DNA from 3 places in the [Enterobacter] lignolyticus SCF1 genome. Region 1 is predicted to be linked to each of the others. Evidence: predicted binding sites of a transcription regulator. Region 1 holds the regulator's gene; each other region holds the start of a gene.
What was found. The regulator PhoB, encoded in region 1, activates phosphate uptake and scavenging genes when phosphate is short. The targets are predictions, from matches to a motif close to CTGTCATAAAACTGNCNNAT.
Positions count from the first base shown of each region.

Region 2: a site for PhoB is predicted at 6,070-6,089, ahead of pstS (phosphate ABC transporter substrate-binding protein PstS). Genes of this name have one in related genera too.
Region 3: a site for PhoB is predicted at 7,607-7,626, ahead of kdgR (DNA-binding transcriptional regulator KdgR). Genes of this name have one in related genera too.

Region 1 is NC_014618.1:3,641,792-3,652,684, forward strand. It holds gene ENTCL_RS17025 (LysR substrate-binding domain-containing protein) at 189-1,091, shown strand; gene malZ (maltodextrin glucosidase) at 1,088-2,905, opposite strand; gene proY (proline-specific permease ProY) at 3,046-4,419, opposite strand; gene brnQ (branched-chain amino acid transporter carrier protein BrnQ) at 4,498-5,817, opposite strand; gene phoR (phosphate regulon sensor histidine kinase PhoR) at 6,228-7,523, opposite strand; gene phoB (phosphate response regulator transcription factor PhoB) at 7,545-8,234, opposite strand; gene sbcD (exonuclease subunit SbcD) at 8,429-9,631, shown strand; gene sbcC (exonuclease subunit SbcC) at 9,628-10,893, shown strand, end outside.
Region 2 is NC_014618.1:4,790,479-4,801,371, reverse strand. It holds gene ENTCL_RS22260 (NCS2 family permease) at 1-575, opposite strand, end outside; gene yieH (6-phosphogluconate phosphatase) at 745-1,410, shown strand; gene phoU (phosphate signaling complex protein PhoU) at 1,453-2,178, opposite strand; gene pstB (phosphate ABC transporter ATP-binding protein PstB) at 2,192-2,965, opposite strand; gene pstA (phosphate ABC transporter permease PstA) at 3,012-3,902, opposite strand; gene pstC (phosphate ABC transporter permease PstC) at 3,902-4,861, opposite strand; gene pstS (phosphate ABC transporter substrate-binding protein PstS) at 4,942-5,982, opposite strand; gene ENTCL_RS22225 (fimbrial protein) at 6,238-7,347, opposite strand; gene ENTCL_RS22220 (fimbria/pilus outer membrane usher protein) at 7,359-9,893, opposite strand; gene ENTCL_RS22215 (fimbrial chaperone) at 9,911-10,597, opposite strand; gene ENTCL_RS22210 (chaperone-usher fimbrial major subunit) at 10,717-10,893, opposite strand, start outside.
Region 3 is NC_014618.1:2,075,076-2,085,968, reverse strand. It holds gene ENTCL_RS09855 (PTS mannose transporter subunit IID) at 1-523, shown strand, start outside; gene ENTCL_RS09850 (DUF986 family protein) at 578-1,036, shown strand; yybP-ykoY riboswitch at 1,235-1,426, shown strand; gene mntP (manganese efflux pump MntP) at 1,430-1,993, shown strand; gene rlmA (23S rRNA (guanine(745)-N(1))-methyltransferase) at 1,990-2,784, opposite strand; gene ftsI (peptidoglycan glycosyltransferase FtsI) at 2,846-4,579, opposite strand; gene cspE (transcription antiterminator/RNA stability regulator CspE) at 4,784-4,993, opposite strand; partial or broken gene ENTCL_RS22920 (DUF2627 domain-containing protein) at 5,006-5,150, opposite strand; gene ENTCL_RS09825 (YebO family protein) at 5,760-6,059, opposite strand; gene mgrB (PhoP/PhoQ regulatory lipoprotein MgrB) at 6,133-6,279, opposite strand; gene ENTCL_RS09815 (YobH family protein) at 6,439-6,678, shown strand; gene kdgR (DNA-binding transcriptional regulator KdgR) at 6,724-7,515, opposite strand; gene ENTCL_RS09805 (MFS transporter) at 7,693-9,066, shown strand; gene htpX (protease HtpX) at 9,112-9,993, opposite strand; gene prc (carboxy terminal-processing peptidase) at 10,190-10,893, opposite strand, start outside.

The DNA.
Region 1 (10,893 bases):
TTAAAGAAATTTTTCCGTTTTATGGCAGGTATTTTTTGTCATTAGACACGGGCCGATAATATCACCCAACAATTAATTTTTATCTTTATCAAAAAATTACGCCAGCCTGTTCTAAATTATTCACTGGCAGCCCTTTGCCGCTTTAGGTAAAACTAGATGATATTATTTCATACGGTTAAGCTGCCGCCATGCGATTAAATCTCGACGTATTGCTGATCCTTGACGCGCTGGATAAACATGGCTCTTTCGCCACCGCGGCGGAATCGCTGTTCAAAACCCCGGCCGCGCTAAGCTATATGATCCAGAAGCTGGAAAGCGATCTGAATATCACCCTGCTCGACCGGTCCGGACATCGGGCGAAATTTACCGATACCGGCAAAATGATGCTGGAGAAGGGACGGCTGCTGCTCAACGCCGCCCAGGACCTGGAAAGGCAGGCCGTCCAGGTGCAGTCCGGCTGGGAAAAAGAGCTTTCCATCGCGCTGGATGACTCTTTTCCCTTTGAGGCGCTGCTGCCGCTGATTGCCGATTTTCACGCTCTGAACAAGCAAACGCGGCTGAGCTTTACCCACCATACCCTGGCCGGGTCGTGGGAAGAGTTGACCCACCACGGCGCGGACATGATTCTCGGGGCGATCAACGAGCCGCCGACCTCCGGCGCCTGGTCCTACAAAATGCTGGGCACGCTGGATAACGTGTTTGTCGTCGCCCCCGTCCATCCGCTGGCCTCCAGTACACAGCCGCTGTGCAACGATCGGCTCAGCGAGCATCGGGCGGTGGTTATCAGCGACAGCGCCCGCCGCTGTCATCCGATCAACAGCAATCTGATGGACGAACAGCCGCAGATCCGCGTCGATGATTTTCACAGTAAAGTCACGCTGCTGCGCGCGGGCCTCGGCTGCGGCTTTTTACCGCGCCACATCGCCCGTCCGTGGCTGGAAAACGGCGAGCTGGTGGAAAAAGCGGTGCTGTCGTTTCGGGAAAAAGACGTGGCCTATATGGCCTGGCGCAACCACCGCGACGGGCTGGCGCAGCGCTGGTGGCGCGAAAAGCTGCTCACCAGCACACTCCTCGACCAGCTGTACCGCTAGCGCCCCAGCCAGACGCTGGCCGAGACGGCGGGCAGCGTCAGCACATCCTCGTGCAGAGCGCCGCTGCCCTCTTTACATAACCACGCCTTCACCGCCAGCAGCGGAGAAGCATCAAGCACGACCTCGCAGGCGTCGCCGCGGTTAATGGCGACCAGCGCCCGCTCCTGCCGCCAGACGCGGATAAAAACCACCACGTTATCTTCGGCATACAGCACCTGACAGCCGCCATAGCGCAGCGCCGGATAGCGATGGCGCAGCGCCGCCAGCCGCTGATACAGCGCCAGCAGCGCGGCGTCCTGTTTTTCGGGATCCCACGGAAACGGTTTCCGGCAAAACGGATCGTTATTGCCGTCGAGGCCGACCTCATCGCCGTAATAGATGCAGGGTACGCCGGGCCAGGTAAACAGCCAGACCACCGCCAGCGGCAGGCGGGCGACGTCTTTGCCCAGCAGCGATTTAAAGCGCGCGGTGTCGTGGCTGTCGAGCTGGTTGAACATGCGCAGCTGCTGCTGATGCGACAGCCCGGCGCGATAGTTATCCATCCACGCCATGCAGGTTTGCGCATCAATAAGCTGCGGATCGTAAGAGATGTCGGTATTGGCCAGAAAGCCCCACAGCGGGAAGGTAAAACCGCGGTAGTTCATGGCGGCGTCTTCTGCATCCGCCTGCAGCCACTGGCGCGCATCGCCGAAGTGCTCGCCGACCACGTAGGCTTCCGGCTGCGTCTCTTTCGCCGCCCGGGTGATGCCCGCGACGTGCTGCAGGTTGTTGCGCGCACCGCCCGCTTCGCCCAGCATATGCACCACGTCCAGCCGCCAGCCGTCCATGCTCCAGGGCGCCTTCAGCCAGTAGCGCACGATGCTGTCTTCCCCCCGGTATATCTCGTTGAGCAAGGATTCAGACCGATAGTCGAGCTTCGGCAGACTGGCGTACCCCAGCCAGTCGAGCGCCTGCCCCTCTGCGGAAAAAGAGTACCAGTCGCGCCATGACGACTCCGGGTTGTGGCAGGCGCCGTCCGCACCCTGCTGATGGCGGTCAAACCAGGGATGGGTATCCCCGCTGTGGTTAAAAACGCCGTCGAGGATCAGCCGCATCCCTTCCCGAAACGTGCTTTGCCGCAGGCGCAGCAGCGCCCGATCGCCGCCAAACTGCGGGTCGACGTGGCGGTAGTCCGCGGTATCGTACTTATGCACGCTCGGCGCGGTAAATACCGGGTTGAGATACAGCGCAGTGACGCCCAGCTTTTTCAGGTACGGCAGCTTTTCGCCGATCCCGTCCAGATCGCCGCCGTAAAAGATCGAGCCTCCGGCCCTGGCGGTCAGCGGCTCGTCCCAGTTTCGCAGCACAATATCGTGCCCGGCAGCGTGGTGATAGTAGACGTTGTCCTGCTCTGCCTCCCGCGGCAGGCTGCGGGCGAAGCGGTCGGGAAAAATCTGGTAGAACACCTGATCGGCGACCCACTGCGGACCGCTATCGGGCGCGTCAATGGCAAACTGCTCCAGCCGCGCTGGCGCAAACGCGCTGAACCCCTGCGGCGTGAACCAGCGCTGGCGGTTGTCCCACAGCAGCTTAAAGCAGTAACGACGCCGCGGCTGCCCCTGATCGAGGGCGATCTCCGCCCGCCAGGCCGTGACGCCCGGCTCAGGCTGCCGCTTGAGCCTGCGCATCGGCAGCGAGATCTCTTCGTTGTCCTGCTCCGCACGCAGCGTGACCCGCTGCGGCAGGCTGTCTCCCGTCAGCCAGAGGGTTATCGACAGTCTGTCCGACTGCTGCTTGACGAACGGTGCGACAGGAAGATGCCAGGCCTTCAACATTATCATTACCCCTTGTTCAGAATGCCCTCACCTTGCCACAGCCGACAACAGGACGACTCATCATTATGGCGTTAATTGGGGGAGGATAATGGGGGATGAGAGATACCCTCCCCTGTATCGGGGAGGGTCGAAGACAGGACTCAGTTCGCTTCCGCCAGCTGGCGATCGTAGCGGCGCTTAAAGCCCCAGCCGATAAGCAGCAGCACAATCCACGCCAGTCCGACGTACAGCGAGATGCGGGTATCCGGATGGTAGCCAATCAGCGCGATGATGAAGACCAGGAACACCAGGCCGACCACCGTCGTCGCCACCCCGCCCGGCACTTTGAAGCTCAGCTTGCTGACCTCCTCCGGCGACAGGCGACGGCGGAAGGCTATCTGCGACAGCAGGATCATTATCCACACCCACACGGTGGCGAAAGTCGCCAGTGACGCAATCACCAGGAAGACGTTTTCCGGCATGATGTAGTTTAGATAGACGGCAAACAGCAGCGCGATGGTCATCACCATCACCGTCACCCACGGAATGCCGCGGCGCGAGGTTTTGGCGAACACCTTCGGCGCGCTGCCCTGCTCCGCCATGCCGTGCAGCATGCGGCCCACGCCGAACACGTCGGAGTTAATCGCCGACAGCGAGGCGGTCAGCACCACAAAGTTGAGGATGCTGGCGGCAAAAGTAATGCCCATATGCTGGAAGGTTAATACGAACGGGCTGCCGTCGGTGCCGACCTGATTCCACGGGTAGATGGACATGATGACGAACAGCGTCCCGACATAGAACACCAGAATACGCATCGGCACGGAGTTAATCGCACGCGGGATGGATTTCTCCGGATCTTTGGCCTCACCGGCGGTGATGCCGATAATTTCGATACCGCCGTAGGCAAACATCACCATCTGCAGCGACATCACCATGCCAAGCCAGCCGTTGCTGAAGAAGCCGCCGTTGCTCCACAGGTTATGGATCCCCGTCGGCTGGCCGCCGTTGCCGATACCCCAGACGATTATCCCGATACCGGCGACGATCATGATGATGATGGTCGCGACCTTGAAGAACGAGAACCAGAACTCCAGCTCGCCGAACACCTTTACGCTCATCAGGTTGATGGCGCAGATAATCAGCACCACGCTCAGCACCCAAATCCAGTGCGGCACCGCCGGGAACCAGACGCCCATGTAGATCCCGAAAGCGGTGACGTCGGCAATGGCGACAATCAGAATTTCAAAGCAGTAGGTCCAGCCGGTGATATAGCCAGCCAACGGGCCCAGGTTTTCCTGCGCATAGCGCGAGAACGAGCTGGCAGACGGGTTATGAACGGACATCTCGCCGAGCGCCCGCATAATGATATAGGCCGCAACGCCGCCGATAATATAGGCCAGCAGCACGCTGGGACCGGCCATTTTAATGGCGTCTGCCGAGCCATAAAAAAGACCGGTGCCGATAGCCGACCCGAGCGCCATAAAGCGAATGTGGCGGGTGCTTAGCCCGCGCTTTAGCTTGTTATTCGTTTCCATTAATTCCAATGCCTGACACAAAAAAACAAAACCACGGGGCATTTCGCCCCGTGGTTAATTTCCACTCTTCGCGCTGACTTAGTGCGCGCTGGAGGTAACCGGACGTCCCGCTGCGCGATCCCAGGCGATAGCCAGTACCGCCATTACGATAGTCGGCATCAGCCACGCCAGCCCCTGCTCCGCCAGCGGCAAATGCTGGGTCCATGACGGCAGGATGTCGGCAAACGCGGAGGCCTTAATACCGTCCAGCAAGCCAAACACCAGGCTGATAAACATCGCCGGGGCGATCACGCGGGTGGAATTATGCCACCAACCGCGGGTAAAACTTAATACTACCAGTGCGATACAGGGAGGATAAATCGCCGTCAGCACCGGAATGGAAATCTGAATCAGGTGGCTCAGCCCCAGGTTGGACACCACCATGGAGAACAGACCGAGGATAAAAACCAGCGAACGGTAAGAGAGCGGCAGGTACTGAGCAAAAAACTCCGCACAGGCCGTCGTCAGGCCCACCGCCGTCACCAGACAGGCGATGAAGATGAGCGCCGCCAGCAGGAAGCTGCCCGCGCCGCCGAAGGTATGCTGCACATAAGCATGCAGAATCGCCGCGCCGTTGGCGTTCTGCTCAACCAGCGTCGCGCTGTCGGAGCCGAGGCGGAACAGCGCCAGATACAGCAGCGTCAGGCCGATACCGGCGATCAGCCCGGCCCACACGGTATAGCGGGTCAGCAAACGCGCCTCGGTCACGCCGCGAGAGCGCGCCGCATTGACGATAACGATGCCGAACACCATCGCCCCCAGGGTGTCCATGGTCAGGTAGCCATTAACAAAACCGTTGGAGAACGCCGAGGTCTGGTACGCCTCCAGCGCATGGCTGATAGGGCCAACCGGCCAGATAATCGCCGCAACGGCAAGCACAATCAGCGCGAGAATTTTCAGCGGTGCCAGGAAGTTGCCCACGGTATCCAGCAGTTTGCCCGGGTAGAGCGACACGAGGATAACCAGCGCAAAATAGATAATGCTGTAGATAAGCAGCGGCATCGCGCCATCGCCGGTCAGCGGCGCAATACCCACTTCAAAGGAGACGGTCGCGGTACGCGGCGTGGCGAAAAAAGGCCCCACCGTCAGATAGCACACCACGGCCAGCAGCAGGCCCGCCACCTTACCGATTGGCGTGCTCAGGGTATCAACGCCGCCGCCGACCTTCGCCAGCGCGATAACGGTCAATACAGGCAAACCCACCGCGGTAATCAGAAACCCAAGCGCCGCCGTCCAGACGTGCTCGCCCGCCTGCAGACCAACCATGGGAGGAAAAATGATGTTGCCTGCGCCAACGAACAACGCAAAGGTCATGAAACCCAAAGCGATGATGTCGCGTGATCTTAACTGATGAGTCATAAACGCTTTACTGCCTGTGGATGTGGTGTTGAAAAAGAAACATTTCTCGCTGCTCCCAACGGGATAGTGCAGCGGCAATTGCGCACAATTTCAGCGAGATATTCTCCCTGAATAGCGTGGAGAAGAATTGTTATTTGATAATCCACGCGTATGCAGTCTGTCTGTTGCTGCATGGGGCGCAATTTAAACGCTTATAACGTTTTAAAGCAAGAAGGGATCGCAAAACCAGATGATTATCTCAATCACTCGTCGTAATCCAGATTTATTAACCAGATATCAGAAAAACCCATGGCTAATAATGCGAACAAAAAATAAACAGACGTTTGATAATTGTTCACCGTCTGGTTAACCGCAAAGAAAAAAAACCAGCCGAAGCTGGTTTGTGGAAATACAGATTGACAGTTGCTCCGTCAGGCGCTTTTTCTGGCAATTAAACGTTCCGGCAGGAGGAAGCTGAAACGGGTGCGAACCCCCGGCTGGCTTTCAATATCCAGCCGGCTGTCGTGATGGTTCACCGCATGCTTAACGATAGCCAGCCCCAGCCCGCTGCCCCCGGTCTGGCGGGAGCGCGCTTTGTCGACGCGATAAAAACGCTCCGTCAGGCGCGGGATATGCTCGGGCGCGATCCCGGGTCCGTTATCTTCGACGCTGAACAGCGCGCCGTGCGGCGTACGCTGCCAGCAGACGCGAATTTCGGTGCCTTCCGGGGTGTGGTTAACCGCGTTGTACACCAGGTTAGACATCGCGCTGCGCAGCTGCTCTTCGTTGCCCAGCACCTGCAGCGAATCATCGATTTCAAACGTCAGCACGTGCTTTTTATGGCTCAGCGTCTGGGCTTCCCGCTCGACGACGCGCAGCATCATCGGCACGTCGATTTTATCGTTCAGCGCCATGAGCGGCGCGGCTTCGATTTTTGACAGCGTCAGCAGCTGGCGGACCAGGCCTTCCATACGCTGGGTCTGCTCGCGCATGGTATGCAGCGCTTTTTCGCGCGGCGCGCCCTCAAGGATTTGCTCCTGCATCATCTCCAGGTAGCCCTGCAGCACCGTCAGCGGCGTGCGCAGCTCGTGGCTGACGTTAGCAAAGAAGTTGCGTCGCGCCCCTTCCAGCTGGTGCATCTGCGTGACGTCGCGCGCCACCATCAGCAGCTGTTTTTCGCTGTAGGGCATCACGCGAATCTCCAGATGCCGCCCGCTGTTAAGCACCAGATTCATCGGTTTGGTGAAATCGCGCGCCTTCAGGTAGCGGGAAAATTCGGGATAGCGCAGCAGGTTCAGGATGTTCTGACCATTATCGTCCGGCCAGCGCAGGTGCAGCATCTGCTGCGCCAGACCGTTACACCAGAAAATCGCCCCCTCTTCGGTGGTCAGCACCACGGCGTCAGGCAAGGACTCCGCCCCGCTGCGAAAGCGTTTAATCAGGCTGCCCAGCTCGCGACGGCGCTTTTTGTTACGCATCTGCATCTGGTGCAGGCCGTACAGCAACGGCTCCCAGCTGCCGCGTCCGGGAGGCGGCGTCATGCTGCGATCGACCCATAACCACCAGGAGAGCCGCAGCAAATTCCAGAAATGCCAGATCAGAAGCCCGGTGACCGCCGCCAGCAAAAACCACGGCAGGTGACCAATGAGGCCCCCCAGAATGAGGGCCGGGATACAACAGAGGATCAGCTCAAATACCAGCCTTTTCCATGACAGCCGTTCCAGCACGGGTAACACTCCAGTCAGTTGTCAGAAACGGGCAGAGAACCGATAACCCGTGCCGCGAACGGTTTGTACCATTCGGTCATGACCACTATGTTCCAGCGCTTTACGCAGGCGGCGAATATGCACATCCACCGTCCGGTCTTCAACATATACGTTCGTGCCCCAGACGTGGTTCAGCAGCTGTTCGCGGCTGTAGACACGCTCCGGGTGGGTCATAAAGAAGTGCAGTAGCTTAAACTCCGTAGGCCCCATGTCCAGCGGATTCTCGCCGGTCATCACGCGATGCGAGGAGGGGTCAAGGCTAAGACCCTGCATTTCAATCACTTCTTCTACCGCCATCGGCGATATGCGTCTCATGACCGCCTTAATTCGGGCCACCAGCTCTTTCGGGGAAAAAGGCTTGGTGATGTAATCATCAGCGCCGGTTTCCAGCCCGCGTACGCGGTCTTCCTCTTCGCCGCGGGCGGTCAGCATCACCACCGGAATATCGCGGGTCATGGCTTCGCGCTTCAGATGCTTAATGAACTGAATCCCCGATCCGCCCGGCAGCATCCAGTCGAGTAAAATCAGATCAGGCCAGGGTTCATTGAGTTGCGTTACAGCGCTGTCATAATCTTCCGCTTCAACAGGCTGAAAGCCATTTTGCTCCAGAACGAAGCACACCATCTCGCGAATCGGCGCTTCATCTTCAACGACCAGAATACGTCTCGCCATTATTTACCCTGTGTTTTTAGTAACAAGCCTAAAGTGCGGCGCCATTATGCGTCAGATTTATGACAGATTTATGAATAAGATGACCGTCTTATGATAGTGGATTTTTGAATTATGACACGGGGTTAATGCGGCCATCGCCCTGGGATCGCTATGCGTTTATAATCCCTGTCACGCTTTTTTGCCACAGGACACTTATGCGCATCCTACACACCTCCGACTGGCACCTGGGCCAGAACTTTTACAGTAAAAGCCGGGCCGCCGAACACCAGGCGTTTCTCGACTGGCTGCTCGACACGGCGGACGCTCAGCAGGTGGATGCCATTATCGTGGCGGGCGATATTTTTGATACCGGCGCGCCGCCGAGCTACGCCCGCGAGCTGTATAACGGTTTTGTGGTCAAACTGCAGCAAAGCGGCTGCCGTCTGGTGGTGCTGGCGGGCAACCATGATTCGGTGGCGACGCTGAATGAATCCCGCGAGATCCTCGCCTTTTTGAACACCACCGTGGTTGCGGGCAGCGGCACCCCGCCCTGCGTGCTCAACCGCCGTGACGGCACCCCCGGCGCCATTCTGTGCCCGGTGCCGTTCCTGCGCCCGCGCGATGTGGTGGTAAGCCAGGCCGGATTGTCGGGCGGTGAAAAACAGCAGCATCTGCTGCAGGCCATTACCGACTACTACCAGCAGCAGTACGCGCAGGCGTGCGAGCTACGCGGCGACCGGCCGCTGCCGATCGTGGCCAGCGGCCACCTGACCACCGTCGGCGCTAGTAAAAGCGACGCCGTACGCGACATCTATATCGGCACCCTCGACGCCTTTCCGGCGCAGAACTTCCCGCCGCTGGACTATATCGCTCTCGGCCATATCCACCGGGCGCAGAAGATCGGCGGCAGCGAGCATATTCGCTACTGCGGTTCGCCAATCCCCCTCAGCTTCGACGAAACCGGGAAGCCCAAAAGCGTCAATCTGGTGACCTTCGCCGACGGCAAGCTTGCGGACGTGACGCCGCTCGAGGTGCCCGTCACTCAGCCGCTGGCGGTGCTGAAGGGCGATTTCGCCAGCATCAGCGCGCAGCTCGCACAGTGGCGCGACGCCCCGGCGACACCGGCAACGTGGCTGGATATCGAAATCACCAGCGAAGAGTATCTGCACGATATTCAGCGTAAAATCCAGACGCTAACCGACGACCTTCCCGTTGAGGTGCTACTGGTGCGCCGCAGCCGTGAGCAGCGCGAGCGCACGATGATGAACGCGCAGCGGGAAACGCTGAGCGAGCTGCGCGTAAGCGATGTCTTCCAGCGCCGGCTGGATCTGGAGTCGCTCGACGCGCCGCAGCAGGACCGGCTGCACCAGCTGTTTAACGAAACAGTGCAAACGCTTCGTGGGGAGGAAACGGCATGAAGATCCTGAGCCTGCGCCTGAAGAACCTCAACTCCCTGAAGGGCGAGTGGAAAATTGACTTTACCGCCGAACCGTTCGCCAGCAACGGTTTGTTCGCCATTACCGGGCCGACGGGCGCGGGGAAAACCACCCTGCTCGACGCCATTTGCCTGGCCCTGTATCACGAGACGCCGCGGCTTAACACGGTGTCGCAATCGCAAAACGACCTGATGACCCGTGATACCGCCGAATGCCTGGCGGAAGTAGAGTTTGAGGTCAAAGGCATCGCATACCGCGCCTTCTGGAGCCAGAACCGGGCGCGCAACCAGCCGGACGGCAACCTGCAGGCGCCGCGCGTTGAGCTGGCGACCTGCGCGGACGGCAAAATTCTGGCCGACAAGGTGAAGGACAAGCTGGAGCTGACCGCCTCGCTCACCGGGCTGGACTACGGGCGCTTTACCCGCTCGATGCTGCTTTCCCAGGGGCAGTTCGCCGCCTTCCTCAACGCCAAACCCAAAGAGCGGGCCGAGCTGCTCGAAGAGCTGACCGGCACCGAGATTTACGGGCAGATCTCGGCGCAGGTGTTTGAAAAGCATAAAACCGCAAAAACCGAGCTGGAAAAGCTGCAGGCGCAGGCCTCGGGGATGGTGCTGCTGAACGATGAGCAGCAGCAGGCGCTGCAGCAACGTTTGCAGGCGCTTACTGACGAAGAGAAACGGCTGCAGGACGTACAGACCCGCACCCAAAGCTGGGCGCAGTGGCTGACGAGGGAAAACGAAATTTGCCGCGAGCAGCAGCGCGCGCAGGCCGCGCTGCAGAGCGCCGGACAGGCGCTGAACGACGCCGAACCGCAGCTGGCGAAGCTGGCGCTGGCGCATCCTGCCGATACGCTGCGCCCGCTGTGGATGCGGCTGCAGGACCGGCAGGCCGCGCTGCAGCATATCCGCCAGCAAACGACTGAAGTAAATACTCGCTTACAGAGCCAGACCGGGCTGCGAAACCGCATCCGCCACAGCGCCGCCCGGCAGCACACGCAGCTGCTGGCGCAGCAGAAAACCCTCGGCGACTGGCTCGCCGCCCACGACGGCTATCGTCACTGGCAGCGGGAGCTTGCCGGATGGCGGGCCACGTTTGAACAGCTGGCGCGGGACGCCGTGCAGCTGCAGATGCTGTCCCAGCGCGAGGCCGGGCTCAGGGGCGAACTCAGCGCGCTGCCGGAAACCGCGCTGACCCTGGAGGCGGCGGCGACGGCAGCGGCGCTGGAGCAGCACGCCGTCCTGCGC
Region 2 (10,893 bases), 1.1 Mb from region 1:
AAGCCCAGTACGCCCAGCAGCACGCTGTGAGACGTCAGGTTGCCAATGGTCACCAGCGTGTCTTTGTTCGCCACGATGACCCCGGCGTTTTTCAGCCCCATCATGCCGATAAACAGGCCGATCCCGCTGGTAATCCCCACGCGCAGGCTCATCGGGATATTGGCGATCATCCAGTAGCGGACGCGGAAAATCGTCAGCAGCAGCAGGCCGATGGCGCCCCAGAAAATCGCGCCCATACCAATCTGCCACGGCAGGCCCATTGCGCCGACCACGACGAAGGCGAAGAAAGCGTTAAGGCCCATTGCTGGCGCCAGCGCAACCGGCAGATTAGCAAAAAGACCCATCAAAATGCTGCCAAATGCGGCGATAAGACAGGTTGTCACGAAAACCGCGCTGGTATCCATGCCTGCCGCGCCCAGAATCTGCGGGTTAACGAAGACGATATAAACCATCGTCAGGAACGTAGTAAAACCGGCGATCACTTCGGTGCGTGCCGAGGTGCCGTGGTCGCGCAGTTTAAACACGCGCTCAAGCAGTCCCTGACCCGAAGCCTGGGTTGTGTGTTGTTGGCTCATCATCTGGTTCCAAACAAAGGAGGGGAAAATTCGTCGCTATCCTATACCAAAATGCGACAATAGGGGTGCCTGAGACACATTTTTTTTCATTGAATTTGCTTATACGGCAACGATTGCGTCAGGCGAAATGCGGTGAGTAAACGTTAAACTTGTTAAGACAGGAAACGGCATGTCCAGTATTGAGGCGGTATTTTTCGACTGCGACGGAACGCTCGTCGACAGCGAGGTTATCTGTTCGCGTGCCTATGTGCACATGTTCCAGGAGTTCGGCATTACGCTTGAACTCGACGAAATATTTAAGCGTTTCAAAGGGGTAAAACTCTACGAAATCATTGATACCATCAATGAGGAATACGGCGTCAACCTGCAAAAAGCCCGCCTTGAGCCGGTCTATCGCGCCGAAGTGGCGCGCCTGTTCGATACCGAACTTGAGGTGATTGCCGGCGCGAATGCGCTGCTGAACGCCATGACGGTGCCGATGTGCGTGGTGTCGAACGGGCCGGTGAGCAAAATGGAGCATTCGCTAGGAAAAACCGGCATGTTGCACCATTTTCCGCAGACGCTGTTCAGCGGCTACGACATTCAGCGCTGGAAGCCCGACCCGGCACTGATGTTCCATGCGGCGACAGCGATGAACGTGAACGTTGAAAACTGCATTCTGGTGGATGATTCAACGGCAGGCGCGCAGTCAGGCATTGCGGCAGGGATGGAGGTGTTCTATTTCTGTGCCGATCCGCACAACCGGCCGATCGATCATCCAAAAGTGACGACCTTTACCGATCTGGCGCAGCTGCCGGAGCTGTGGAAGGCGCGCGGGTGGGATATCACGCGTTAGTCTGTCAGGGCGGGTAAGCGTAAGCGCTACCCGCCACAAACGTCACTCGGTGGGATCTTTATCCGCCAGCAGTTTGTCCAGCTCATCGCCGTTGACGTGACGGAAGTCCTGGCCTTTGACGAAGTAGAAGATATATTCGCAGATATTCTGGCAGCGGTCGCCGATACGCTCGATTGAACGGGCGCAGAACAGCGCAGTCAGCACGCTTGGGATCGTACGGGAGTCTTCCATCATGTAGGTCATCAGCTGACGCACAATGCCTTCATACTCCTGATCCACCTTCTTATCTTCGCGATAAATACGCACCGCTTCATCAAGATCCATACGCGCAAACGCATCCAGCACGTCGTGCAGCATCTGGACGGTATGACGGCCCAGCGATTCCAGGCTCACCAGCAGAGGCTGGTGCTGCTGAGAGAACTTCTCCAGCGCCGTACGGCAGATTTTGTCCGCCACGTCGCCGATACGCTCCAGTTCAGCGATGGTTTTGATAATCGCCATCACCAGACGCAGGTCGCTCGCCGTAGGCTGACGCTTGGCGATGATGCGCACACAGGCTTCATCGATCGCTACTTCCATCATGTTGACCTGTTTGTCGCCGTCGATGACGCGTTTCGCCAGTTCACTGTCCTGGTTATGCATGGCGGTGATCGCATCGGATAACTGCTGTTCCACCAGCCCGCCCATGGTCATCACCTGGGTGCGAATATGCTCCAGTTCTGCGTTGAACTGGCCGGAAATATGCTTATTAAGGTTAAGGCTGTCCATCATTAACTCCAAATCAACCGTAGCGGCCAGTAATATAGTCTTCAGTCTGCTTCTTAGCGGGCTTGGTAAACAGATCGTCTGTATTGCTGAACTCAATCAGCTCGCCAAGATACATAAACGCCGTATGGTCGGAGCAACGGGCAGCCTGCTGCATGTTGTGCGTAACGATAACGACGGTGTAATCCTCTTTGAGCTCGGTGATCAGCTCTTCGATACGACCGGTCGAGATAGGGTCAAGCGCTGAACACGGCTCATCGAGCAACAGCACTTCCGGGCGAATCGCAATACCGCGCGCGATGCACAGACGCTGCTGCTGACCACCGGAGAGAGAATACCCGCTCTGGTGCAGCTTATCTTTGGTTTCGTTCCATAATGCGGCCTTGGTCAAGGCCCACTGCACGCGCTCGTCCATATCGGCGCGGGAGAGCTTCTCAAACAGACGCACGCCAAAAGCGATATTGTCGTAAATGGACATCGGGAACGGCGTCGGTTTCTGGAAGACCATACCGACTTTCGCGCGCAGCAGAGCGATATCCTGGGTATTGGTGAGGATGTTGTCGCCATCCAGCAGGATTTCACCTTCAGCACGCTGCTCCGGGTACAGTTCGAACATTTTGTTGAACGTACGCAGCAGAGTGGATTTACCGCAGCCAGACGGGCCGATAAACGCCGTCACCTGGTTTTTCGCGATATTCAGGTTGATGTTCTTCAGGGCATGGAATTTACCATAGTAGAAGTTCAAATCACGAACCGAAATTTTACCTGGGCCGCTATTCGCCATACTCATCTCAATCTCTTCCTCATTCGACGCCGCTATCGCCGCGCCGTAAAAATTAACCGTGTTTACGTTTCGCGAAAATCACGCGAGCCAGAATGTTCAGCAACAGGACGCAAAGGGTAATGATCAGCACCCCGGCCCATGCCAGCTGCTGCCACTCAGCAAACGGGCTCATTGCAAATTTGAAAATGGTCACCGGCAGGTTGGCAATCGGCTGCATCATGTCGGTGCTCCAGAACTGGTTCGACAGCGCGGTAAACAGCAGCGGCGCGGTTTCGCCCGCAATACGCGCGACGGCCAGCAGCACCCCGGTCATGATGCCGGATATCGACGCTTTCAGCGTAATCGCGGAGATCATCTTCCACTTCGGCGTACCCAGCGCGTAGGCCGCCTCGCGCAGGCTGTCCGGCACCAGCTTCAGCATGTTCTCGGTGGTACGAATAACGATAGGCACCTGCAGCAGCGCCAGCGCGATCACGCCCGCCCAGCCGGAGAAATGCTCCATCTGCATGACCACGATGGTGTAAACAAACAGACCGACAACGATGGACGGCGCAGACAGCAGAATATCGTTGATAAAACGGATAACTTCCGCCAGCCAGGATTTACGACCGTACTCCGCCAGGTAAACGCCCGCCAGAATCCCCAGCGGCGTACCGAAAACCGTCGACCACAGGATTAACAGGCCGCTACCGGCCAGGGCGTTCGCCAGACCGCCGCCCGCGGTGTTTGGCGGCGGCGTCATTTCGGTAAACAGCGCCAGCGACATACCGTCGATGCCGCGTACAACGGTAGAAAACAGGATCCACACCAGCCAGAACAGACCGAACGCCATGGTCGCCATTGAGAGCGTCAGCGCGATACGGTTTTTGGTACGGCGCCGTGCCTGCATTTTGCGGCGGGATTCCGCCAGTTCAGCCGTCGTTTGCATTTCAAGAGTCGCCATTAACGTGCCCCCTCGTTTTTCGCGAGGCGCAGGATCATCAGTTTAGAAATCGCCAGGACGATAAAGGTGATCACGAACAGGATTAAGCCCAGTTCCATCAGCGCCGCAACGTGGAGGCCTGATTCAGCTTCGGCAAACTCGTTGGCCAGCGCCGAGGTAATGCTGTTGCCCGGCATATACAGCGAGGCGCTGTCGAGCTGGTAGGTATTACCGATGATAAAGGTGACCGCCATGGTTTCACCCAGCGCGCGGCCAAGGCCGAGCATCACGCCGCCAATCACGCCGTTTTTAGTAAACGGCAGCACGATGCGCCAGATAACTTCCCAGGTGGTGCAGCCGATGCCGTAGGCCGACTCTTTCATCATCACCGGGGTTTGTTCGAACACGTCGCGCATAACGGCGGCGATGTACGGAATGATCATAATGGCGAGGATCACGCCAGCGGCCAGCAGGCCGATACCAAACGCCGGGCCGGAGAACAGGGTGCCAACAATCGGAATGGCCGACAGCACATTCCCGACCGGTTCCTGAAAATAGGTGGCAAACAGCGGAGCAAAAATAAACAGGCCCCACATGCCGTAAACGATGCTCGGAATGGCCGCCAGCAGCTCAATCGCAATACCCAGCGGACGTTTCAGCCAGTTTGGCGCCAGCTCCGTCAAAAACAGCGCAATGCCGAAACTCACCGGAACGGCGATCAGCAGAGCAATCAATGAGGTCACCAGAGTACCGTAGATAGGTACCAGCGCACCGTAGATATCATTCGGCGCATCCCACTCTTTCGTCCACAGGAAGGAGAAACCGAACTTCTGGATGCTAGGCCAGGAGGAGAAAATCAGGGAGACGATAATGCCGCCGAGCATAAATAGCACAATCAGCGCAGCCAGTTTTACCAGCGCGCCGAAAAGGAGGTCGCCCTTTTTGCTCGGGGGATTAAATGCAGGCTTGATTGCCGCCATAAATTACTCTTCAGTTAAGACGTTTCACGAAATTGACAGATAGCATGACTGCTACCCGTCATTTTCGTCAATATTTCCAATTAGTACAGCGCTTTACCGCTGCTGTCTTTCACGTTGGTCTTCCATGCTGCGCGAACCTGCTCAATCACGCTTTCCGGCAGGGTAGCGTAGTCCAGCGCATTCGCTTCTTTACCGCCTTTTTTGTAGGCCCAGTCAAAGAATTTCAGCACTTCAGCGCCCTGCTCAGGTTTCTTCTGCTCTTTGTGCACCAGAATGAAGGTGGTGGAGGTGATTGGCCACACGTCCGCGCCTTTCTGGTTGGTCAGGTCCTGAGCGAAGGATTTGTTCCAGTCAGCGCCTTTCGCCGCGTTGGAGAAGCTCGTTTCGGTCGGGCTAACGTCGGCGCCATCAGCAGACTTCAGCTTGGTGTAGGTCAGGTTGTTCTGCTTCGCGTAAGCATATTCAACGTAGCCGATGGAACCCGGCAGACGCTGTACGAACGCCGCGATACCGTCGTTACCTTTGCCGCCCAGACCGGTCGGCCAGTTAACGGTAGAGCCAGCGCCGATTTTGGACTTCCACTCTTCGTTTACTTTAGCCAGGTAGCTGGTGAACACGAAAGAGGTACCAGAACCGTCAGCGCGACGAACAACGGCGATGTTCTGAGAAGGCAGCTTCTTGCCCGGGTTCAGCTTAACAATCGCTTCGTCGTCCCACTTTTTAATTTTGCCCAGGTAGATATCGCCCAGGGTTTTACCGTCGAGCACCAGCTCACCGGATTTGAAGCCAGGCAGGTTCACCGCCAGCACCACGCCGCCAATCACGGTCGGGAACTGGAACAGGCCTTCCTGGGAGAGCTTATCGTCGCTCAGCGGAGCATCAGACGCGCCGAAGTCAACGGTATTTGCTGTAATTTGTTTAACGCCACCGGAGGAGCCGATACCCTGATAGTTAACCTTGTTGCCGGTTTCTTTCTGGTAGGTATCCGCCCATTTGGCATACACCGGCGCAGGGAACGTTGCACCAGCGCCAGTCAGGCTTGCTTCTGCAAATGCAGAGAAAGCGCTCATCGATAAGGTCGCGGCGACAACAGTTGCGACAGTGGTACGCATAACTTTCATAATGTCTCCTGCAAGAATTCGTAAATCGTTGTTTAAGTGGCTACGGTGAGCAAAATAGGACAAACAGGTGACAGTTAAATGTACGAATTATGACAGTTTTATGACAATCGAAGAGTGCGATATAACTCATTGATTTATAATGATGCGCATACATTGCACTGTCATTATTTTGTCATATTGCATGAAAGATAGTCTGGTACAGAATAGCTAAAATGACAACGGCTGCCTGAGACAACCGTTGCGTATAGACGTTAATCAGTTTGAAAACTCAATAACCAAAGTGGCCCAGGCATCAAACGTGTTGGGGGTTGGCTTGTTTCCCGTGAGGCTTGCCGGTGCGGAGTAAAACGTAACGCTGCCATTCGTATTACCCACAAGGCTGATCGCTGACATGTCCGCGGGCATTAATGAACTCCCATCAACGCGAACGGGGCTTCCATCTCGATCGTAGATTTTGACGCCAACATCGGGGTTGCTGGTGGTTACCATGGACGCATCCGCGCTCGGAGCCTGGGCAACAAACGAAGCGTTAATCTTTGCCGTGTTGCGCACCTCCGACATTCCAGTACAGGATACCGCTACATCCGTTTTTATCTTTCTTCCTGATACAACGGCGCCTGGCGTTGAGGAAAACTCGCTGGCATAAATTTTACCTAAGTCGATATCAATAACTTGCCCCTGGTTTATTTCACAATTTTGCGGGGCAATAAGCTGTCCTTTAATCGTAACTTTTGAAACCGGTGTTGTGCGGGGAAAGTCATCGGACATTCCGGCATAAAGCCACGCTACTTCAGTTTGCGGGATATCTATCGTCCCCATAACCGGATGACGAAGATAAAAAGAGAGTTTAGCTGAACGACCGGAATCCAGGTTAATAGTACTACCGTCATTACCCGCACCGCACGTATGTGAAGGACTAGTTGACTGGTTTGATAAATGATCAAAAGGTATTGCTGCATACTGATTATTTATAATAAAAACCTTCACACCAACAGAAAGCGTTTCAGATCCAGATGTATCTTTTAATATATAGTAATTTAACCCACCCATAGCGCGATCGAGAATGAGTCCAGGTGCTGGATCGCCAATATAGTAAATAGGATAAAAAGTGGTATCTGAATAAGGTGGTTGTCCGCCATGCTGATCGTCGCAATGACACCGCACCGGATAGGTTCCCGTCGTGTTCGTTAACGCATCTACCACGGTATAGCCCGTCTGATTATTTGCCGACGAAATGGTTATTGGTCCAAATGATAAGTTTAACATGTGCGTTGACCCATCCGAATTATGACAAACGCCATCGCCTGCGGCGAAGCAGTCGTAGCAAAAAAACAGCATAATTAGCCCTGACAATATTTTTTTCATTCTCTATTCCTTTAGCGACAAGATGCTGGTGTCTGAATTAGCCCATCTTTTAATTGTTTTTCATCCAGACGGTATGAAACATGGCATGTTTTTGCGCTACTTTCTCCCCAACGCAAAGAGAGTGTTCCTTCGATTGGCATACCAGAAAGATACAAATCGCCGTTATCTCCCACAATGCCCGTTACGGTGCCCGATTCAAGCTCAGCGGACGCCATCGCACCAAAAGGTACGGAGGCTCCATCAGGCAGATGCACATTAAACAGCACACGATAGCCAACGTGGGTGACAAATTCCGCTCTCACCACCGCGCCTCGCGTAGGTACAATATTCACTACGCTGTTTTCCAGCTCGACGTTGGCTTTTTCAAAGTAATCGCTGCTGATGGACACCCGGTTCTCATCATACGGCGTCATTTGCGTTTTTACCGTATAGCCGCGCCAGTCGGTGGAAACCCCCGTCGCGTTGTCGATCCCCATCCCTTCTGCGCCAGGCGCTTTAATCAGCGCGACCGTTTCCCCCAACTGCTGCGAGAAGGTCACACCATCCGCATGTACCAGAACACCGCCCTTCACGCCGTAATTCAGACGCTGCGAACCTCGGCTGTAATCATACGAACCATTCACCGAGCCATAGGTTCCGTCATAGCTCAGCCCGGCGCTGCCGCTGTAGGTATCCTCCGGCGAACTTATCCACGATTCCTGAAGGTTGTAGCTCAGATTATGCCCCTCCAGCAGCGTACCGTTCAGACCCGCCTGCATGGTGCTTTCGTTGTGATTGTTTTGCGTTAATGAATAGTTCACATAGCTGTTTTCCATCCACCCGGATAACGGGATAGACACGGACAACATGAAAATCTGTTCGCCGTCATAATTACTATCATCATGATTATTATGGCCATAATAGCCGGAGCTATGGTTGATAGAATCGGTATAGTTCCAGGAGATATTCCACGAAATCCGGTGCCAGTAATTGCTGTAGCCTAACTGCACCAGGCGTTCAACCTCATCCGTTTTCCAGTATTGCTGACGACTGACCGTCAGATAGAGGTTTCCCCAACCATTGCCAAAGGATTGCGTCCAGGTTCCCTCGAGCCGGCTGCGGCGGTTACCGCTAATCCAGAAATCGCTGGCGTCATCCTGCCGCTGCGCCCACTCGTTCATGCTGTAGTAGCCCTGCGTCGAGTAGCGATAGCCTACCAGGCGGAAATTGGTGTCCGTTTCATCAAAACGCTTAGAGTAGAGAAAGCGATAGGATTGCCCGCTTTCATCATCACCGTCGTCAAAACGGGCCCGTGCATGCGTGACGTCAAAAGAAATGGCGCCAATATCCCCTAAATCCTTCCCCATCCCCAGCGCAAGGGAATCATAATCTTCTGCCGCCTGTACGCCGCCATATACCGTCATCCCCCACGGCAGGCCATGCAGGATCTGCGCCTGCAGCACATTTGGCGTGAAGTGATCCTGATTACGCAACTCACCGACGCTGATATCAACGTCCGTCTGCCCTTCACGCTTTAATATCGCCAGCGACGCATACGGCTGGGTAAAGTGCTGCTCGCTGCCGTCCTCTTCCTTAATAGTGACATCCAGATCGCCACCCGAATTGGTGGTATTCATGTCCGTTATCGCAAACGCGCCTTGCGGCACAGCGGACTGATAAATGACGTAGCCATTTTGCTTAATAATGACCGTGGCATTGGTTCTGGCTACCCCACGCACCACCGGCGCAAAACCATTCTGACTGCTGGGGAGCATGTCATCATCGGTATACAAACGGGCGCCACGGATTTGCGTGCTATCGAAAACGTCGCTGGCCGTCCAGGTATCACCCAGCATGACCTGGCTGCGCAGCACGGCGATATCGCGCTGGACATAGGAGCTTATTGAGTGGTAATCCGTTCGGCCATCAGAGTGGTTGAGCGTACTGTAATTACGTAAACGCCAGGCGCCAAGGTTGAAACCGTTCTGCAGGTTCAGGTAGTAATAGTCGCTCTCATCGTAGTCCGATTTGACCGTATGCGTCCCGGAGAGATCGTAATTCATCATCAGCGCGGTGATCCCTTCATCCCAACGCGAAGGGGGGATGGTGTCGCGCGCGGCGATATCCAGATATATCTGTGGAACAGAAAGCGCTAGCGTCAGTTTATCCGCATCCAGCGTCCAGACGGCGCCGTCAATTAAAGGTACCGGGTTGATGCAGGCTTTATCATCGACATTTTCCAGCGTTTTTAGCGCATCCACTTTTACGCCAAAACTTTTCAGCGTCTCCTTTACCTCCGTAAAGCAGGGATGCAGTTCGCCATCAGGTTTATCCTGTACAAAGGTGACCATCCGCCGATCCAGCAGTTTGCCGTTAATATAAAGATCCACCTTATATTCACCGGCCGGCAACGTATTCGTCCTGTTGAACTGACGAATATCAATATTCATCGGGTGATCGATTTCCAGCAACGCCGGGTTAAATACGCTGTCGCGAGCATGAGCATTAGACCCGACGCCCAGCGCAACGCCTGACGCCAGCGCCAGAGCAAGACGTACCTGTGTCATGTATTACGTCCTTACCGTCACAGGGACAATGTCAGCGGCGCGCTGACGGCGCCATAGTCATTAATAAAACGCCAGACCAGCTTATGCCCCGCCACTCCGACCGGGAGCGGTAACGTCAGCGTTTCAAATGGACGAACCATATTGAGTGCGATGTCTTTACCATCCACGCTGATGTCCATCACGTTGATATGAACAGGCGTGGGGTTTTCAACCACCAGCTGATTTCCCTGCCGACGCCATTTCACCTTCGGGGCAGCACCTTCCGGGATAATTTTTATCGACGCCGGGCGCCAGAACAGCTTAATACGGGTTTTAATTGCGATTTCGAGCGTGCTGGAATCTGTTTTCGTACTGGCCGGGGGGATATTTTTTACATTCAGCCAGAATACGGATTCCCGATCCTGCGGTAAGTCACCCTGGGTTTTAATAATACGCAGGATTTTTTCCTGCCCTGGTTCCAGACGAGAAACCGGAGGAATAGCCGTAAACGGTGGTTTCACGCTATCTGTTTTATTAAAAGGGTCAATCCATACCTGAATCAGATAAGGAATTTTCACCTCTTTATTAAACACCGAGATAGTCGCATCAGATTTGTCACTGGCATAAATTAATCGAGTGCCGCCAATAACAATCCCGGCATTCACCATTGATGAATAAAAAAACCACAGTGCAACAATTAAACTGCTTAACAGACGCCAGACCATAGAGATCATCCCTGCTGAATTTTCTAAAAAGAACCTGTTTATTATGCTGGAATTACGGCAAAACAACGCCTTACCCCAAAAGGTAAACAGGTTCTCGTTTCACAGAAAAATAATGGGGATTATTTTTGATACTCGACGGTAAACTGGGAATCGGCGTTACCGGTACCGGCAGTGACCTGAGCTGTCGTCTGAATATAGCGGGCGATAAATTTCAAATCAGCGCCATGCGATGTTGGATCAATATCAGTCCACGCGGAATCATTATACAGCTTAACAATGCTATTATCGCTCTTGTT
Region 3 (10,893 bases), 1.6 Mb from region 1:
TCTGATGGGGCCGCTGGCAGGCGTCGGCGACCCGATCTTCTGGGGTACCGTTCGTCCGGTATTTGCGGCGCTGGGCGCCGGCATCGCGATGAGCGGCAGCCTGCTGGGTCCGCTGCTGTTCTTCTTCCTGTTCAACATCGTACGTCTGGCGACTCTCTACTACGGTATCGCCTACGGCTACCGTAAAGGCGTGGACATCGTTAAGGACATGGGCGGCGGCTTCCTGCAAAAACTGACTGAGGGGGCGTCAATCCTCGGCCTGTTTGTCATGGGGGCGCTGGTTAACAAATGGACGCACGTGAACATCCCGCTGGTGGTGTCTAAAATCACCGGTTCTGACGGCCAGGTTCACGTGACAACCGTGCAGACTATCCTTGACCAGCTGATGCCTGGCCTGGTGCCTCTGCTGCTGACCTTCGCCTGCATGTGGCTGCTGCGTAAGAAAGTAAACCCGCTGTGGATCATCGTTGGCTTCTTCGTCATCGGTATCGTGGGCTACGCCATCGGCCTGCTGGGTCTGTAATAACGCTGCTGTACGCCGGGGGCTTGCCCCCGGTTTTTTTATTTCGGAGGCTTAATGACAATCACGGATTTGGTGCTGGTGCTGTTTATCATTGCTCTGATGGCCTACGCCGTTTATGACCAATTCATCATGCCGCGCCGCAACGGCCCCGTCCTGCTCTCAATTCCCCTGCTCCGCCGCGGACGCGCGGATGGCCTGATCTTCGTTGGTCTGGTGGCCATTCTGATTTATAACAACATCAACAGCCACGGTGAATTAATGACCACATGGTTATTAAGCGCGCTGGCCCTGATGGGGTTATATCTGTTCTGGATACGCGTTCCGCACATAATCTTTAAGTCACACGGTTTTTTCTTTAATAATGTGTGGATAGAATATAACCGCATTAAAGAGATGAATTTATCGGAAGACGGCGTGCTGGTAATGCAATTAGAGCAACGGCGCCTGCTTATTCGCGTTAAAAACATTGACGACCTCGAAAAAATCTATCACCTTCTCATTAAAACTCAATAAGTTATAATATAGCCAAAGCTATACATGCAGTTATTTTGCGCATGAAAAACTATAGCTCTGGCTATATCTCCCAACAAAACCATACGTTTATTTTTAACGTTTTCATTACCAATCAATTCAAATGCAAATCGTTATCAATTAACCAGGAAAATATTAGCCGCGCATTGTTGTTTTAGTTTCTAAAATTATGTTAAGGTTGCGCCCGTCGTTGGGGAGTAGCCGATTTCCTTACCCGGGAAATGTATACGTCAACATACTCGTTTAAAAAAACGTGGCGTATACGGATCATCTTCTGCATTGCCGAAGGTGCTCAGGCGAGACCATTGATACATCAACTGCTGTTTACTGGGGGCAGTGATGTGTCATATGGATTATCCCCGGTCAGGACTCACGATGAATCTCTCAGCCACTATTCTCCTTGCCTTCGGTATGTCGATGGACGCTTTTGCTGCCTCCATCGGGAAAGGCGCCACTCTGCATAAACCCAAATTTTCTGAAGCGCTGCGCACCGGTCTTATCTTCGGCAGCATTGAAACACTGACGCCGCTTATCGGCTGGGGGCTGGGCATGCTGGCCAGCCAGTTCGTGCTGGAATGGAACCACTGGATAGCGTTTGTTCTGCTGGTATTTCTCGGCGGACGAATGATCGTCGAGGGGTTTCGCGGCGTCGATGACGATGAGGAGATCCCGCATCGTCACGGCTTCTGGCTGCTGGTCACCACCGCTATCGCCACCAGCCTCGACGCCATGGCCGTTGGCGTGGGTCTGGCTTTCCTGCAGGCGAACATTCTGCTGACCGCGCTGGCCATCGGCTGCGCTACCTTCCTGATGTCCACCCTCGGCATTATGGTCGGGCGTTATATTGGCCCGCTGCTCGGCAAACGCGCCGAAATCCTCGGCGGTATCGTCCTTATCGGCATCGGCAGCCAGATCCTCTGGAGCCACTTCGCTGGTTAATCTTCCCGACGCCAGACCTGAATCACAAAATCGGTCTGGCAGTCAAACTGCGCTTTCTGCGCAAGCTGCTCCCTGACCTGCGGTTTCGCCCGCCAGGCGAACGGCGTCATCTGCAGCAGGGCGACCGCCTCCGCGCCGCTGAGCGTCATCGGGTAGGCGAGCGCCGACTCCTGAACCAGCAAAAAGCCGGGCAGCTGCTCATCGTTCGGCGCGTGCAGCCGTACTTCGTCGTATATCAGTCCTTTTAGCTCCATCAGGTGCCGCGGACCCGGCGTTGCGGTAATCACCACCCCACCCACTTTCACTACCCTGGCAAGCTCATGCGGATTGCAGGGGGCATAGATACGCACGACGGCATCCATACAGGCGTCGACAAACGGCAGCCGCTGGCTTGAGGCCACGCAAAACTCGACCTGCGGATAGCGTTTCGCTCCTGCGCGTACGGCGGATTTTGACACATCCAGACCCCACGTCCGCTGCGCCAGCGCGGCAAACGCATGGGTGTAATACCCTTCCCCACAGCCGATATCGAGGATCTGCGCAGGCGATACGCTTTGCAGCAGCGCGCTGATGGCGTCGCGCAACGGCTGATAGTGCCCGGCATCAAGAAACGCCCGGCGCGCCTGCATCATTTCCGCGCTGTCGCCCGGATCGCGCGAGCGTTTATGCTGCACCGGCAACAGATTAACGTACCCCTCTTTCGCCAGGTCAAACTGGTGGCGTTGGGGGCAGACGTAGCTGTTTTGCTGGCGGGTCAGCGGCGCATGGCAAAGTGGGCAACTCCAGGACATAGGAACTCCGGTATCAGGGAAAGGGCGCAAGTGTACCGCTATACGCCCCCGGGATGAAGTATTACAGCGTCGGCGCCTGACTATCGCTGCGGTGCATCACGATAAGATTCTCCGATCCTGGCGCAATGCCGTCCGGCATGACGTTTTCCAGACGCAGGACGTCGCCCATGATCTGGCTGAACACCGGGGCCGAAACCGCGCCGCCGTAGTAATCGCCATTTTGCGGATCGTTTATCACGACCACCAGCGCAAACTGCGGGCGACTGGCGGGCGCCACGCCCGCCGTGTAGGCGACATACTTGTCCACGTACTTCCCGTCAGGGCCGATCTTCTTGGCGGTACCGGTTTTCACCGCCACCCGGTAGTCGCGAACCGCCGCCTTGATCCCGCCGCCGCCCGGTAGCGCCACGCTTTCCATCATATGCTCGACCTGGTGCACAATCTCCGGCGACATCACCTGGCGCCCGATGACCGGCGGGTCGATACGGGTAATCGACAGCGGCCGCTCCATACCAAAGCCGCCGATGGTGGCGTAGACGTGGGCCAGCTGCAGCGGCGTCACCATGAGTCCATACCCAAAGGCAAAGGTCGCCCGGTCGAGCTGGCTCCAGAAGCGGCGCTGGGGTAAGAACCCCTGGCTTTCACCGGTCAGCCCCAGACCGGTCGGCTGACCAAAACCGAAGGCGCTGTAGGTATCGAGCAACCGCTGAATCGGCATCGCCAGCGACAGCCTCGACACGCCGGTGTCGCTCGATTTTTGCAAAATGCCGGTGAGGCTAAGCTCAGGGTAATAGCCCACGTCGCGGATACGGTGACCGTCCAGCATATAGGGGTGGGTATCCACCACGCTGTCCGGCTGCACAATGCCCTGACGCAGCGCCGTCATCAGCACCAGCGGTTTCACCGTCGAACCCGGCTCGAAGGTGTCGCTGATGGCGCGGTTGCGGAAATCATCCAGCGTCGCGCTGTCGCGGTTATTGGGGTTAAAGTCCGGGAAGCTCGCCATCGACAGAATTTCGCCGGTATCAATTTTAATCAGCACCGCCGCGCCGGACTCCGCCTTGTTCCAGCGCACCGCGTTATCCAGTGCGTCTTCCGTCACGGTCTGCAGGCGCTCGTCGATGCTGAGCTGCAGATTGTGCGCGGGTACCGGCGTCACTTCGGTCAGGTTCTCAATAACTTTGCCGTGCTTGTCTTTGCGCACCAGCCGCAGGCCCGGCTTCCCCTGCAGCTGCGCGTTAAAGCTCTTCTCCACCCCTTCGATGCCCTGGTCATCAATATTGGTAAAGCCGAGCAGGTTAGCCGCCACGTGCCCCGCCGGATAAAAGCGGCGCGACTCCTCGCGCAGGTTGATTCCCGGCAGATGCAGCTTATCGATCCAGTCAGCCTGCTGCGGGTCGACCTGGCGCGCCAGATATAAAAAGCGGGAATGCGGATGCTGCACGATGCGGGAAGACAGCTCGGCGAGCGACAGATGCAGCGCATTCGCCAGCGCCTGCCAGCGCGCGCTGTAGCCAACGCCTCCTTTTTCCAGCACCGTCTGCGGATCCGCCCAGATAGCGCTCACCGGTACGCTTACCGCCAGCGGCCGCCCTTCCCTGTCGGTTATCATGCCGCGAGGCACATCGATTGTTTCTTCGCGCAATGAGCGCAAATCCTCTTGCCTGACGAGGTTGTCTGGCGAAACGATCTGCAGCCAGCCGATGCGGGCCAGCAAGAGTCCTAAACAGCAGAGGATCCCCACGCACAGCAGTCCAAAACGAAAAGGGGGGATGGTAAAGCGATGGTTTTGCACTCCGGCTCCTGATGATTAGTTGCAACCTCATGATTTAACACGAAACACATGACGGAAAACCGATAAACAGTGCTAATAATCACAGGATTTTGCAACAAAGCGCGACCGGACGAGAGATGCAGACACAATTTGCAACATGCAGTAAAAAGCCCCGCATTACGCGAGGCTTTATGGCTGATTTCAATGAGATCAGTGGATTCGTAATCAGATAGCGGTTACGTTAACAGCTGCCGGGCCTTTCTGGCCGTCCTGAATTTCGAACTCAACGTTCTGGCCTTCAGCCAGAGTTTTGAAGCCGTTACCCTGGATTGCAGAGAAGTGTACGAACACGTCTTTGCTGCCATCAGCCGGAGTAATGAACCCAAAACCTTTGGACTCGTTGAACCACTTAACTTGACCTTTAATCTTTGCCATTTGCAAAATTCCTTAGAATGTTTTCTTCGCCCGTGGGCACTTACATAGATAAAACTGAGACATTACTGCATGAGGCACTAATATAAGGTTCGGCAGAGAAGCGGTATTCAACGACAACGTGTTTACTCAGGACTTCTTTACTGAAAATGCCACACATAGACAGAACTGTACCTCGTTTAACCCAAAACGTGTTATCACACACAACGTAAATTATGGCAAGCCATTTTTAAACGTGTCTGGATCGGTCGCACAAATTAGAGAACTAAGCGTTGATCGCCTGCACAGTTATGCGTGCCCGACAACGCTTAGCGAATCGCTATGCCTGCCCATAACATCCGTCAAGCTCTCGGTTTTGCGCGACTTTTCTACCATAGCGCGTCAACTTTGCGCCGTCCAGATCGCAAGCGCGTAAACCTGAATTTTTCTAAAGTTAGAAACAATCATGCATAATTATGTCGCACAAAAAACACGCTATGTTAAAAAAAATCTCGTCCGGCGACCATAGATAATTATTATCGATAATGCATCACAATAATGAAAATTTGATGACATCTACGAAATAGCGCAATAAAAACGTTTCGCTGCGGCGAAAACGCCGGCACATAAAAAAAACTGCCGTCAGGCTTAAACAAAATCAGCAATAATTCACAAATTAACGTACGCCGGAGCGATTAATACAATATCGCAATAATGTATGACAGACGGGTATATGAATCTCAGGGGAGGGATTCCCGGTAACGGATTGATACCGGGAATGTACCGCGCTTCAGCGTTCAGCGACAAGGCGAATAAAACCGTCGTCCTCATCTTCCTGCGCCGCCTGCGCAGACGCATCCTGCTCTGCCGACGCTTCCTTTTCCGGCTCATTCGCTTCGCAAAGACGGCGCAACAGCGCAGTCTGACGCTTCTGCTGATCTAACAACGCTTCCAGTAACTCGATTTGCTCATTGCTGCGGGCGCTGGCGCGGCGAACAAAAAACCACAAAACCAACCCAACGACAACAACCAGAAGAGACATGACCAGCGGGGCCATGCCCATTACTCCGGAACTGATTACTTCCATCATCTCACCACCTCAAAAAGAAGCCATTATTCTACCACTCAGGCTGAGGAAGAAAATCACCTGTGAGAAAAATGGTCTACCAGGGAATGAACTTGTTGATGGTACAAATACCGCTGAAAAACTGCACATCCTGATCGCACAACACGTTGATCGTCTGCGTCCACAGCAGCAGACAGGCGATCAGCAGAACAACGATCACAATGATCCAGCGTAACTTTTTCACTCCACTCTCCGGGTAACTGCAACCTGTGAACAGGTTAGCATGCTAATCTTAAACCGCGGCTAACTGTAATAGGTTCCGATCATTTTAGGAATCATCGACTTGTTTCAGAGCATGATCCGGATAGGCTGATTGGCGGGAAGAAACAATAATGAGGCAACAATGCGCTTAGTGATACGTTCTGTTCTTGTGCTGGCCATCGCCTGGATCGCCCTGCTATTAAGCGGTTACGGCGTACTTATCGGCAGCAGCGAAAATGTTGGCGGCCTGGGATTACAGTGTAAATACCTGACCGCTCGCGGCACCAGTACCGCACAATATGTGCATTCAAACAGCGGAATCATCGGCATGACCAACTGCCCGCTGCTGCGCAAAAGCGATATCGTCGTCGATAAAGGGTAAAAAAAAACGCCGCAATCGCGGCGTTTTTCACAGCAACGGCGCGGCTCAGAACGGATAGTCGTTGTAGCCCATCTGCTCAGAAATTTTACGCGCCGCCGTATGCAGCATGCTGACGTACTCCTGCAGGCGATCTTCGGAGAAACGCAGCGTCGGGAAAGAGATGCTCAGACCCGCAATAACCACGCCAAAGCGGTCAAATACCGGCACGCCGATGCAGCGTAATCCCTCTTCCTGCTCTTCGTTATCTTCGCCATAACCCTGCTCGCGCACCTGCGCCAGTACCGGCAGCAGCGCCTCCGTCGAGGTTATCGTGCGGCTGGTGCTGCGCTTGTACTCTACGCCTTCCAGAATCTGCTGCACCTCATCGGCATCGCGCCAGGCCAGCAGGACTTTGCCGATCGCGGTGCTGTATAGCGGGTTGCGGCGCCCGATGCGGGAGTACATGCGCAGGTTGTACATCGAGTCGATTTTATGGATGTACACAATGCTGTCTTCATCCAGCGCGCCAAGGTGGATAGTCTCTTTCGTCAGGCGCGACAGTTCACGCATTTGAATGTCCGCGCTGCGAACCAGATCCACGTTTTGCAGCGCACGGGCGCCGAGTTCAAACAGCTTAAGCGTCAGCGAATACTTCTCGGACTCCCCTTCCTGCGCCACATAACCCAGGGACTTCATGGTCTGCAAAAAGCGATAGACCGTGCTTTTTGACATCATGACGCGCTGCGACAGTTCGGTAATACCGATCTCACGCTCTTCTCCGAGCGCCTGGAGGATGCCAAAAACCTTCAATACTGAAGAGACTGAATCTGGCTGCTTATCCAAATCCGCGACTGCCATTTATCACCTCATTGCCACTGTTTTATAAAAAATAGAACTGGTTTTTATTATAATTTCCCCGAACCGCCGTCGCAATCGATCTTCGGTAACTTCGTTACAAATCTGCGACATACTGCCTGATAATCAATGCTAAAATCATTACCTGTATAATGATTTCACTAAAGACCTATTTTCAACATGGAAAAAGCCTTTACTGATGGTTTGCCGCTGCCGCAGCGTTATGGCGCCATCCTGACCATTGTTCTTGGGATCTCCATGGCCGTGCTGGACGGCGCTATCGCTAACGTTGCGCTGCCGACCATCGCCAGCGATCTCAACGCTTCCCCCGCCGCCTCCATCTGGATTGTGAACGCCTATCAGATTGCGATTGTCATCTCCCTGCTGTCGCTGTCCTATCTTGGCGATATGTTCGGCTATCGCCGGATCTACAAGTGCGGCCTGGTCGTATTTACCTGCACCTCGCTTATCTGCGCGCTTTCCCACTCGCTGGAAATGCTCACGCTCGCGCGCGTCGCGCAGGGCCTCGGCGGCGCGGCGCTGATGAGCGTCAACACGGCGCTCATCCGTCTCATCTATCCCCAGCGTTTTCTTGGGCGTGGAATGGGGATTAACTCGTTTATCGTCGCGGTCTCTTCCGCCGCCGGGCCGACGATTGCGGCGGCGATTCTGTCGGTAGCCTCCTGGCAGTGGCTGTTTTTGATTAACGTTCCGCTCGGCATCATTTCACTGCTGCTGGCGATCCGCTATCTGCCGCCCAACGGCGCGCGCAGCCATGCCCCGCGCTTTGACCTGCCCAGCGCGGTGATGAATGCGCTCACCTTCGGACTGCTGATTACCGCGCTCGGCGGTTTCGCCCAGGGGCAATCGGTACAGCTGGTGCTGGCGGAAGTGGCGGTAATGCTGGTCGTCGGCTTCTTCTTTATTCGCCGCCAGCTGCGCCTGCCGGTACCGCTGCTGCCCGTTGATCTGCTGCGCATTCCGCTGTTTTCGCTCTCTATCTGTACCTCCATCTGCTCGTTTTGCGCACAGATGCTGGCGCTGGTTTCCCTGCCCTTCTTTTTACAAACCATGATGGGCCGCAGCGAAGTCGAAACCGGGCTGCTGCTGACGCCCTGGCCGCTGGCGACCATGGTGATGGCGCCGCTGGCGGGCTATCTGATCGAAAAAGTGCACGCCGGGCTGCTCGGCGCGCTGGGGCTGGCGATTATGGCCTGCGGGCTGTTCGCGCTGGCGCTGCTGCCCCCGGCGCCGCACGACATCGATATTATCTGGCGCATGGTGCTGTGCGGTGCCGGGTTCGGCCTGTTCCAGTCGCCGAACAACCATACGATAGTCTCCTCCGCGCCTCGCCACCGCAGCGGCGGCGCCAGCGGCATGCTCGGCACCGCCCGCCTGCTCGGGCAAAGTACCGGAGCGGCGCTGGTCGCGCTGCTGTTTAACCTGCTGGGGAATCAGGGCACCCATACCTCGCTGCTGCTGGCGGGCATCCTGGCGGTGATTGCGGCGGTCATCAGCGGGCTGCGGATCGCCCAGCCTCGCAGCCAGGCATAAAAAAAGGCGCCTGCGAAGAGGCGCCCTTTGGCTGCTGTGAACGAGTTACTTGAGATACTCGCCGCTGCGCAGCGCTTCGATGCGCTTATCCAGCGGCGGGTGGGTCATAAACAGCTCGCTGAGCGATTTCGACTTACCGTTAATGCAGAACGCCATCATGCTGCTCGCTTCCTGCGGCTCATAGCTGGTTTTAAGACGCTGCAGAGCGGCAATCATTTTCTCGCGCCCGACCAGTTTGGCTGAACCGGCGTCGGCATGGAATTCGCGGTAGCGCGAGAACCACATGGTAATGATGCTGGCCAGAATACCAAATACCAGCTCCAGCACCGTCGCCACGGCGAAATAGATAAGCGGGTTGCCGTTGCTCTCTTCGCCATCGTCGCGGTTACCGCTCAGGAAGCCTGCCGCCACCTGCGCAATCACGCGGGAAATGAAGATAACAAAGGTGTTCACCACGCCCTGGATCAGGGTCATGGTCACCATATCGCCGTTAGCGATATGGCTGATTTCGTGCGCAATAACGGCTTCGGCTTCGTCACGGCTCATGTTCTGCAACAGACCGGTGCTTACCGCCACCAGTGAGGCGTCACGACGCGCGCCGGTGGCAAACGCGTTGATGTCCGGCGCGTGATAAATCGCCACCTGCGGCATGGCGATCCCCGCCTGGCGGGACTGCTGCGCGACGGTATTCATCAGCCAGTGCTCCGTTTCGTTGCGCGGCTGCTCAATGACTTCACCACCGACCGACTTCAGCGCCATCCATTTAGACATCATCAACGACACAATCGAGCCGCCAAAACCAAACAGCAGCGCCATGATAAGGAGCCCTGTCATGCTGCTCGACTGAATTCCTGTCAGGCTTAGCACCAGCCCAAACACAACCATGACGGCCAGGTTGGTTATCAGGAAGAGCGCGATTCGCATCATAATTTACTTTTAACCTCGTTCTAACAAAACGCACTATGCGATTACCCATATCGTATGGGTCTTATGAGAATTTTCAACTATCGGGGGGCGCTAAGTCACGAGAAAAACACAACTTTACATTTTGTAGTATCTCGTTGACGCAGAACAAAACGCGATAAGAAAACAGGCACAATTTCTTGTGCCTGTTAGAGAGAGATTACTTCGTTGGTGCCGGGGTAACGGCCGGAGACTCTTTTTCCATATGCGCCAGATCGAGCGCGATATGGACCGTTTCATCCAGGTATGGATCCGGTTCCTGGTAATCCTTCGGCAAATCGTCCAGTTTCTTCAGCGGCGGTTTACCTGCACGCTTGTAGCGGTCGTTAATCCGCGCAAGACGGGTCGCATCATCCTCTTCGTTCTCTTTTTCACGCTGGGCGTAATTGAGAGAAACGATGTTGCGGCGATCCTTCATGGCGTTAAAGCGCGCAATGTCCTTCATGATGTACTGGAACTCAGGATCTTTCGCAATACGCTCATCGTGCTGCTTCAGCAGTTCAGGGCCAAACGGCGCCATATCGCCTGACTTCACGTAGGTAGCCGCATTAATGCTGTCCCACGGCAGCGCGTTATCCTCAAACTTCTCGCCGGTTTCGGTCTCTTCGCTACCGGTCGGCATCATGATGTCCGGGGTGACGCCTTTACGCTGCGTACTGCCGCCGTTAATGCGGTAGAACTTCTGAATCGTATACTGCACGGAGCCCAGCGCCGGCCATTCAGGACGCAGCATCTGATCGTAGATACGGTTCAAAGAGCGATACTGCTGAACGGTACCTTTACCAAACGTCGGTTCGCCGACGATCAGCGCACGGCCGTAATCCTGCATCGCGGCAGCGAAAATTTCCGACGCCGAGGCACTGA